Regions from separate parts of the Streptomyces sp. NBC_01618 genome, predicted to be linked through region 3. Evidence: riboswitches for the same ligand, from Rfam matches in the RefSeq annotation. Region 3 holds a riboswitch; each other region holds the start of a gene.

Region 1 (2,261 bases), 5.7 Mb from region 3:
GGACCTGCACGACCGGGTGCGGGTCAGGACGGAGGTGGAGCGGCTGGCCGGCCGATGCGTCCAGCGGCTGCGGGGTGCCGGGCGGTCCGGGCGGACGGTGGTGCTGAAGGTGCGACGGTACGACTTCTCCACGCTCACGAGGTCCGAGACGCTCCGTGGGCCCACTGACGACCCCACCGTGGTCCGGGAGGCCGCCGCGCGGCTCCTGGCGGCCGTGGACACCACCGGAGGCGTACGGCTCCTGGGGGTGGGCGTCACGGGGCTCGCCGATTACACGCAGGAGGACCTCTTTGCGCAGGCCGCCGGTGAGCGGGCCGCGACCGGGGAAGCGGCCCAGGAGGAAGCGGGTGACGAGAGGGACGAGCCGGCCGGCGGTGCGGGGGAGGAGCCCCCCGAGACCGCCGAACAGCTCGCCGCGCGGCGCTGGCCCGCCGGACACGACGTGCGCCATGACGTCTACGGCCATGGCTGGGTGCAGGGCAGCGGTGTCGGCCGGGTCACGGTGCGGTTCGAGGAACCGGAGTCGGCGCCCGGCCGGGTGCGTACCTTCCGGATCGACGACGCGCAGTTGCGGCCGGCCGATCCGCTGCCGCTGGTGCGGAACCCGGCGGACTACTCGTCCTGGCCGGCCAGTCTGCCGAAGTCCCTGTCCGGGCCGGTCTCCTCGGGCGGGGAGTCCAGACCGTAGTGCCGGTAGAGCTGGAGCTCCTGTTCCGGCGAGAGATGGCGACCGACGCCGAAGTCGGGTGCGTCCTTGATCAGTGCCCGGTCGAAGGGGACGCGGAGCGAATCCTCCACGAACTCGCTGGGCTCCAGCGGGACGAACGCGTCCCGGCTGAAAAGTCCGGTGCGTACGGCTGCCCACTCGGGCACACCGGTTGCGTCGTCGAGGTACACCTCGTCCACGGTTCCGATCTTGGTGCCCTTGCGGTCGAACGCCTTGCGGCCGATCAGGCTGCGCGGATCGATGTCGGTCTGCACGGTCCCTCCCACTGGTCGCGGCTACTCCACAAGCACTACAAAAGTGCAGATCCAGGGGGTTGGCCACTCGAGAATTCCGCCACGAACCCCGCTGGTAGGCTGGTGATGGCTGCTGACCCCGTGCGGGAGAGTCCTCCGGAGCGAATCCGGAGGCGCCGAAGGAGCAAATCCTCCCCGGAATCTCTCAGGCCCCCGTACCGCGCGGACGAGGTCACTCTGGAAAGCAGGGCGGGTTCCGTGCGGCCGAGCGCCGTCGGTTCCCTTCCTCACCGACGGTGAAAGCCGGTACGCCACAAGGCGCGCCGGTGAAGCTCTCAGGTTGAGATGACAGAGGGGGAGGCCGTCCGGGCACCCGCGCCGTGGTGCCCCTCGCAGGTCGTGACAGACCAGGAGGCCTCCATCATGACCCCCCGTCGCACTCCGCTCTCCCAGCTGGAGCAGGGTATTCCGTTCGAACAGCGCCACATCGGTCCCGATGAAGAGGCGCAGTCGAAGATGCTCGCCCAGGTCGGTTACGGCTCACTGGACGAGCTGACCGCGGCCGCGGTGCCCGATGTCATCAAGAGCGCGGAGGCACTCCGGTTGCCGGCCGCCCGCACCGAGGCCGAGGTCCTCGCCGAGCTGCGCGCCCTGGCCGACCGCAACCAGGTGCTGGCCCCGATGATCGGGCTCGGCTACTACGGCACCTTCACCCCGCCCGTGATCCTGCGTAACGTCATGGAGAACCCCGCCTGGTACACGGCCTACACGCCGTACCAGCCGGAGATCTCGCAGGGCCGCCTGGAGGCGCTCCTCAACTTCCAGACGGTGGTCGCCGAGCTGACCGGGCTGCCCACCTCCGGCGCCTCGCTGCTCGACGAGGGCACCGCGGCCGCCGAGGCCATGGCGCTCTCGCGGCGCGTAGGCAAGGTCAGGAACGGCGTCTTCCTGGTCGACGCCGACGCCCTGCCGCAGACGGTCGCCGTCATCGAGACCCGCGCCGAGCCCTCCGGCGTCGAGGTCGTCGTCGCCGACCTCTCCGACGGCATCCCGGCGGAGATCGCCGAGCGTGGCGTCTTCGGTGTGTTGGTGCAGTACCCGGGCGCCTCCGGAGCGGTGCGGAACATCCAGCCGTTGATCGAGCAGGCCCACGAACTGGGTGCGATCGTCACGGTCGCCGCCGACCTGCTGGCCCTGACCCTGCTCACCTCACCGGGCGACCTGGGCGCGGACATCGCGGTCGGCACCACGCAGCGTTTCGGCGTGCCGATGGGCTTCGGCGGACCGCATGCCGGCTTCAT
Region 2 (2,261 bases), 1.1 Mb from region 3:
CCCAGACCTGGCTGCGCCCGAGCACCTCGACGAGCCGTCCGCCCGCCTCCGGGCTGCCCACCGAGGCCATCAGCACCTCTTCGAGCTCATTGGCGGGCCATCCGCTCTGCGGATGGGACTGGCCCTGTGCCGGAATGTCCACTGCTTCCCCTTCTTCCCCGAGCCTTCCGGCAGAAGGTTAACGTCCGGCTCACGGGCCTTCCGGCAGAAGGTTGACGTCCGGCTCACGGGCCCTGTACGTCCGCGAACGCGATCCGGGCCAGCAGCCCGGCCGCCTCCCGGTCCAGCAGCACCGCGGAGGCGCATCCGGGCGGCAGCAGGCCGGTCCCGGTGGCGCGCAGCAGCCTCCCCACCGCCCTGCGGTGCCGGGCGAAGGCGTATCCGGAGACGCCGCGGCCGCGTTCCCGCTGGCCGTCCATCGCCGTCTGCGGTGTGACGTCGAGCAGGACGAGGTGCAGGGCGCGGCCCCGGCGCCGCGCGGCACGGGCCAGCCAGCCGCGTACCCACGCCTGGGTTCCGCAGTCGTGGACGACGACGGACTCGCCGGAGCGCAGCACCCGCCACAGCCCCCAGTAGTGGGCGACGCGGACGAGGGGACGGTAGAGGGCGTACGGCAGTAACCCGGGCACGAGCCCCGCCCAGCGATCCCGGGTGTCCTGGGAGTCGATGGCGTGGGCCGTCGTCACCGCCCGCCGGATGAGGGTGGATTTGCCGCTGCCGGGCAGCCCGGACACCACCACCACGTCGCCCGCCGCGAAGTGCAGGCTGCGCGGGCTGCGCCCGCCCCGCTCCCGCAGGTCCCGCACGACGGGCCCGTGCGGGCCACGCGCCTCCGTGGCGGGCGCCGCCCCCGGTTGTGCGGGCATCGCGCCGTGCGCGACCCCCGCGGTCGTCGCGTACCGCTGCAACGTCATCACCCCTCCCCCTGTCGGGTCACCCCACGCATGCCCCTGAAGTGTAAAGAAAAGGTAATGCGGCACAACCGTCCACGCCGTTGATTCCCACGAGGGACCGGGGCCCCACTCCGGCGCGATGCATGCGATGATGACCCGGCCAACTGCATAAAGGCCGCTTGAATCCGCGCGGGAGAGTTCCGGTCAGATGTGCCGGGCGCCGAAGGAGCAAGTTCCTCCCTTGAATCTCTCAGGCCCCGTACCGCGTGGATGAGGCAGATCTGAAAAGCGGGCCGCTCTGCGGCCCCACCCAAGGTGCAAGCCGAACCCTTCGGAGGGCTCTCGGCGAACCTCTCAGGTTCCGATGACAGATGGGGAGGGATCGTCCTGTCGTCATGCCCCGGGAGCCACATCCATGAGCACCGCCCCCCGTCTCACCTCCCACCCGTCGCCCACCACCGCCCTGCCGGAAGGCGCTTCGCGCCACAGCCCTCTTCAAGCCCTACACCGTTCACTGGGCGCGACCATGACCGACTTCGCGGGCTGGGACATGCCCCTGCGGTACGGCAGCGAGCGCGACGAGCACAACGCGGTCCGCACCAGGGCCGGGCTCTTCGACCTGTCGCACATGGGCGAGATCACCGTCACCGGCCCCGAGGCCGCGGCCTTCCTGAACTTCGCGCTGGTCGGCAACATCGCGACCGTCGCCGTGGGCCGCGCCCGCTACACGATGATCTGCTCCGAGGACGGCGGCATCCTGGACGACCTGATCGTCTACCGGCTGGGCGAGACCGAGTACATGGTGGTCGCCAACGCCGGCAACGCCCAGACCGTGCTGGACGCGCTGACCGCGCGGGCCGACGGTTTCGACACCGAGGTGCGCGACGACCGCGACGCGTACGCGCTGCTCGCCGTCCAGGGCCCGGAGTCCCCCGCCATCCTGGCCGCCGTCACCGACGCCGACCTGGACGGCCTGAAGTACTACGCCGGTCTGCCCGGCACCGTCGCAGGTGTCCCCGCGCTGATCGCCCGTACCGGCTACACCGGCGAGGACGGCTTCGAGCTGTTCGTCGCCCCGGAGCACGCCGAGCAGCTGTGGAAGGACCTCACCGAGGCGGGCGCCTCCCGCGGCCTGATCCCGTGCGGGCTCTCCTGCCGCGACACGCTGCGCCTGGAGGCGGGCATGCCGCTGTACGGGCACGAGCTGACCACCGGGCTGACCCCGTTCGACGCCGGTTTCGGCCGGGTCGTGAAGTTCGAGAAGGAGGGTGACTTCGTCGGCCGCGAGGCCCTCCGGGCCGCCGCCGAGCGCGCCGAGACCGCCCCGCCCCGCAAGCTGGTCGGCCTGATCGCCGAGGGCCGCCGCGT
Region 3 (2,261 bases):
CGGCGCGACCCGGGACCGCCACCAGCAGGGTGTCGAAGAACTCGCGGTGTACCAGCGTGATCCCGCTCGCCCGCAGACCCGCGGCGACGAGCGCGGCCTGCCGGTGCGTCCGCCGGGCGATCTCGGTCAGTCCGTCGGGACCGTGGTAGACGGCGTACATCGACGCGACCACCGCGAGCAGCACCTGCGCCGTGCAGATGTTCGAGGTCGCCTTGTCACGCCGGATGTGCTGCTCGCGGGTCTGCAGTGCCAGGCGGTACGCCGGCCGGCCGGTGTCGTCCACGGACACGCCCACGAGCCGGCCGGGCAGGTGACGTTCGAGCCCTTCGCGGACCGCGATGAACCCGGCGTGCGGCCCGCCGTAGAACAGGGGGACACCGAACCGCTGGGACGACCCCACGACGATGTCGGCGCCGTACTCGCCCGGCGGCACGAGCAGGGTGAGCGCCAGCAGGTCGGCGGTCACGGTGACGAGCGCCCCGCGTGCCTGTGCCGCGGCGGTCACTTCGCGCAGGTCACGGACCGCGCCCGAGCAGCCGGGGTAGGACAGCACCACCCCGAAGAAACCGTCCTCCGGCAGCGGCTGGGTGACGTCGATCTCGACGACCTCGATACCGACGGCGGCCGCCCGTGTGCGCAGCACGTCGAGGGTCTGCGGCAGGGTGTCGTGGTCGACCAGGACGCGGCGCCGGCCCTTCCCCGCGACGCGGCGCATGACTGTGACGGCCTCGGCCACCGCCGTGCCCTCGTCGAGCAGCGACGCGTTGGCGGTCGGCAGCCCGGTCAGGTCGCCGACCATGGTCTGGAAGTTGAGCAGCGCCTCCAGCCGGCCCTGGCTGATCTCCGGCTGGTACGGCGTGTAGGCGGTGTACCACGCCGGGTCCTCCAGCACGTTGCGCCGGATCACCGCGGGCGTGACGGTCGCGTGGTAGCCCAGGCCGGTCATCGGGACGGCCACGGTGTTCCGGCCCGCGAGCTCGCGCAACTCGGCGAGCGCCTCGGCCTCGGTGGCCGCGGCGGGCAGGTTCAGGCCGGAGGTGCTGCGGATGCCGCTCGGGACGGCGGCGTCGATCAGGCCGGCAAGCGTCGGATAGCCGACTTCGGCCAGCATCTTGGTGCGGTCGGCGTCGCTGACGCCGATGTGCCGGGTGGCGAACGCGCCCGACGCGCGGGACTCGGGTGAGGTCATGGTGGGAGGCTCCCTGGAGGGACACCGCGGACGCGGCGCCGTGAACGGATGACCTCCCCGCTCTGTCATCGGTACCTGAGAGCTTCACCACCGGGTCCGGCGGTTTGCACCGTGGGCGCAGGACATGAGGTCCTGACTTTCCAGAGTCGCCTCGCCGAAGCGGTAGTTGTGCCTGAGAGATTCTGGGGAGAGTTGCTCCTTCGGCGCCTCGCCAAGGATGGGCGAGGGCTCTCCCGCTTCGGTTCGAGCGGCGCGATGTTGAGTTGTCGGGCCTGACCGCGAGGTCAGGTGGCGGTGCCGTCGAGGCGGGTCAGCGCCTTGACGGCCCCTGGTGCCTGCTGAGTCGCGCCCGGAATCAGGCGTGGTCCGCGGCCGTCAGCACGGGGCCGGACACCTGGTTCTTCGTCATGAGCGTGATCAGGTCGAACACCACGGTGGCGGCAGCGACGCAGGTGATCTCGGCGTGGTCGTAGGCCGGAGCGACCTCGACCACGTCGCCACCGATGATGTTGAGCCCGTCGAGGCTGCGGAGCAGACGCAACAGCTCGCGGCTGTTGAGCCCGCCCATCTCCGGTGTACCCGTCCCGGGCGCGAACGCGGGGTCGAGCACGTCGATGTCGATCGAGATGTACACCGGTGCGTCGCCCACGCGTCGCCGTACGGCGTCCACCGCCCCGTCGATCCCGATGACGTCGAGGTCTCCGGCACGGATCGCCCGGAAGCCGAACGCCTTGTCGTTCACGAGGTCCATCCGGTCGTAGATCGGTCCACGGATGCCCAGGTGTATGGACTTGTCCTCGGCGAGCAGGCCCTCTTCGAAGGCCCGGCGGAACACCGTGCCGTGCGTGACCGGAGCGTTGAAGTAGGTGTCCCAGGTGTCGAGATGCGCGTCGAAGTGGACCAACGCGACCGGGCCGTACTTGTCCCTGGCCGCGCGCAGCATGGGCAGCGCGATCGTGTGGTCACCGCCGATGCTCACGATGCGCCGGTCGGACTGTCCCACGACGTCGCGGGCGTAGCCCTCGATCTGGGCGACTGCTTCGTCGATGCTGAACGGCGTACAGGGAACGTC

The links. Region 3 has a riboswitch for glycine ahead of gcvP (aminomethyl-transferring glycine dehydrogenase). Riboswitches for the same ligand answer to the same signal wherever they lie in the genome.
Region 1: linked by a shared signal. The riboswitch ahead of gcvP (aminomethyl-transferring glycine dehydrogenase) and the one ahead of gcvP (aminomethyl-transferring glycine dehydrogenase) in region 3 are both predicted to bind glycine.
Region 2: linked by a shared signal. The riboswitch ahead of gcvT (glycine cleavage system aminomethyltransferase GcvT) and the one ahead of gcvP (aminomethyl-transferring glycine dehydrogenase) in region 3 are both predicted to bind glycine.

Annotation. Positions count from the first base shown of each region.
Region 1 covers NZ_CP109297.1:1,125,598-1,127,858, reverse strand. The annotation lists gene OH735_RS05385 (DNA polymerase IV) at 1-688, shown strand, start outside; gene OH735_RS05380 (PRC-barrel domain-containing protein) at 613-981, opposite strand; glycine riboswitch at 1,095-1,191, shown strand; gene gcvP (aminomethyl-transferring glycine dehydrogenase) at 1,384-2,261, shown strand, end outside.
Region 2 covers NZ_CP109297.1:5,707,236-5,709,496, reverse strand. The annotation lists gene OH735_RS26600 (enhanced serine sensitivity protein SseB) at 1-142, opposite strand, end outside; gene OH735_RS26595 (AAA family ATPase) at 225-914, opposite strand; glycine riboswitch at 1,074-1,168, shown strand; gene gcvT (glycine cleavage system aminomethyltransferase GcvT) at 1,309-2,261, shown strand, end outside.
Region 3 covers NZ_CP109297.1:6,788,715-6,790,975, forward strand. The annotation lists gene gcvP (aminomethyl-transferring glycine dehydrogenase) at 1-1,189, opposite strand, end outside; glycine riboswitch at 1,340-1,435, opposite strand; gene speB (agmatinase) at 1,545-2,261, opposite strand, start outside.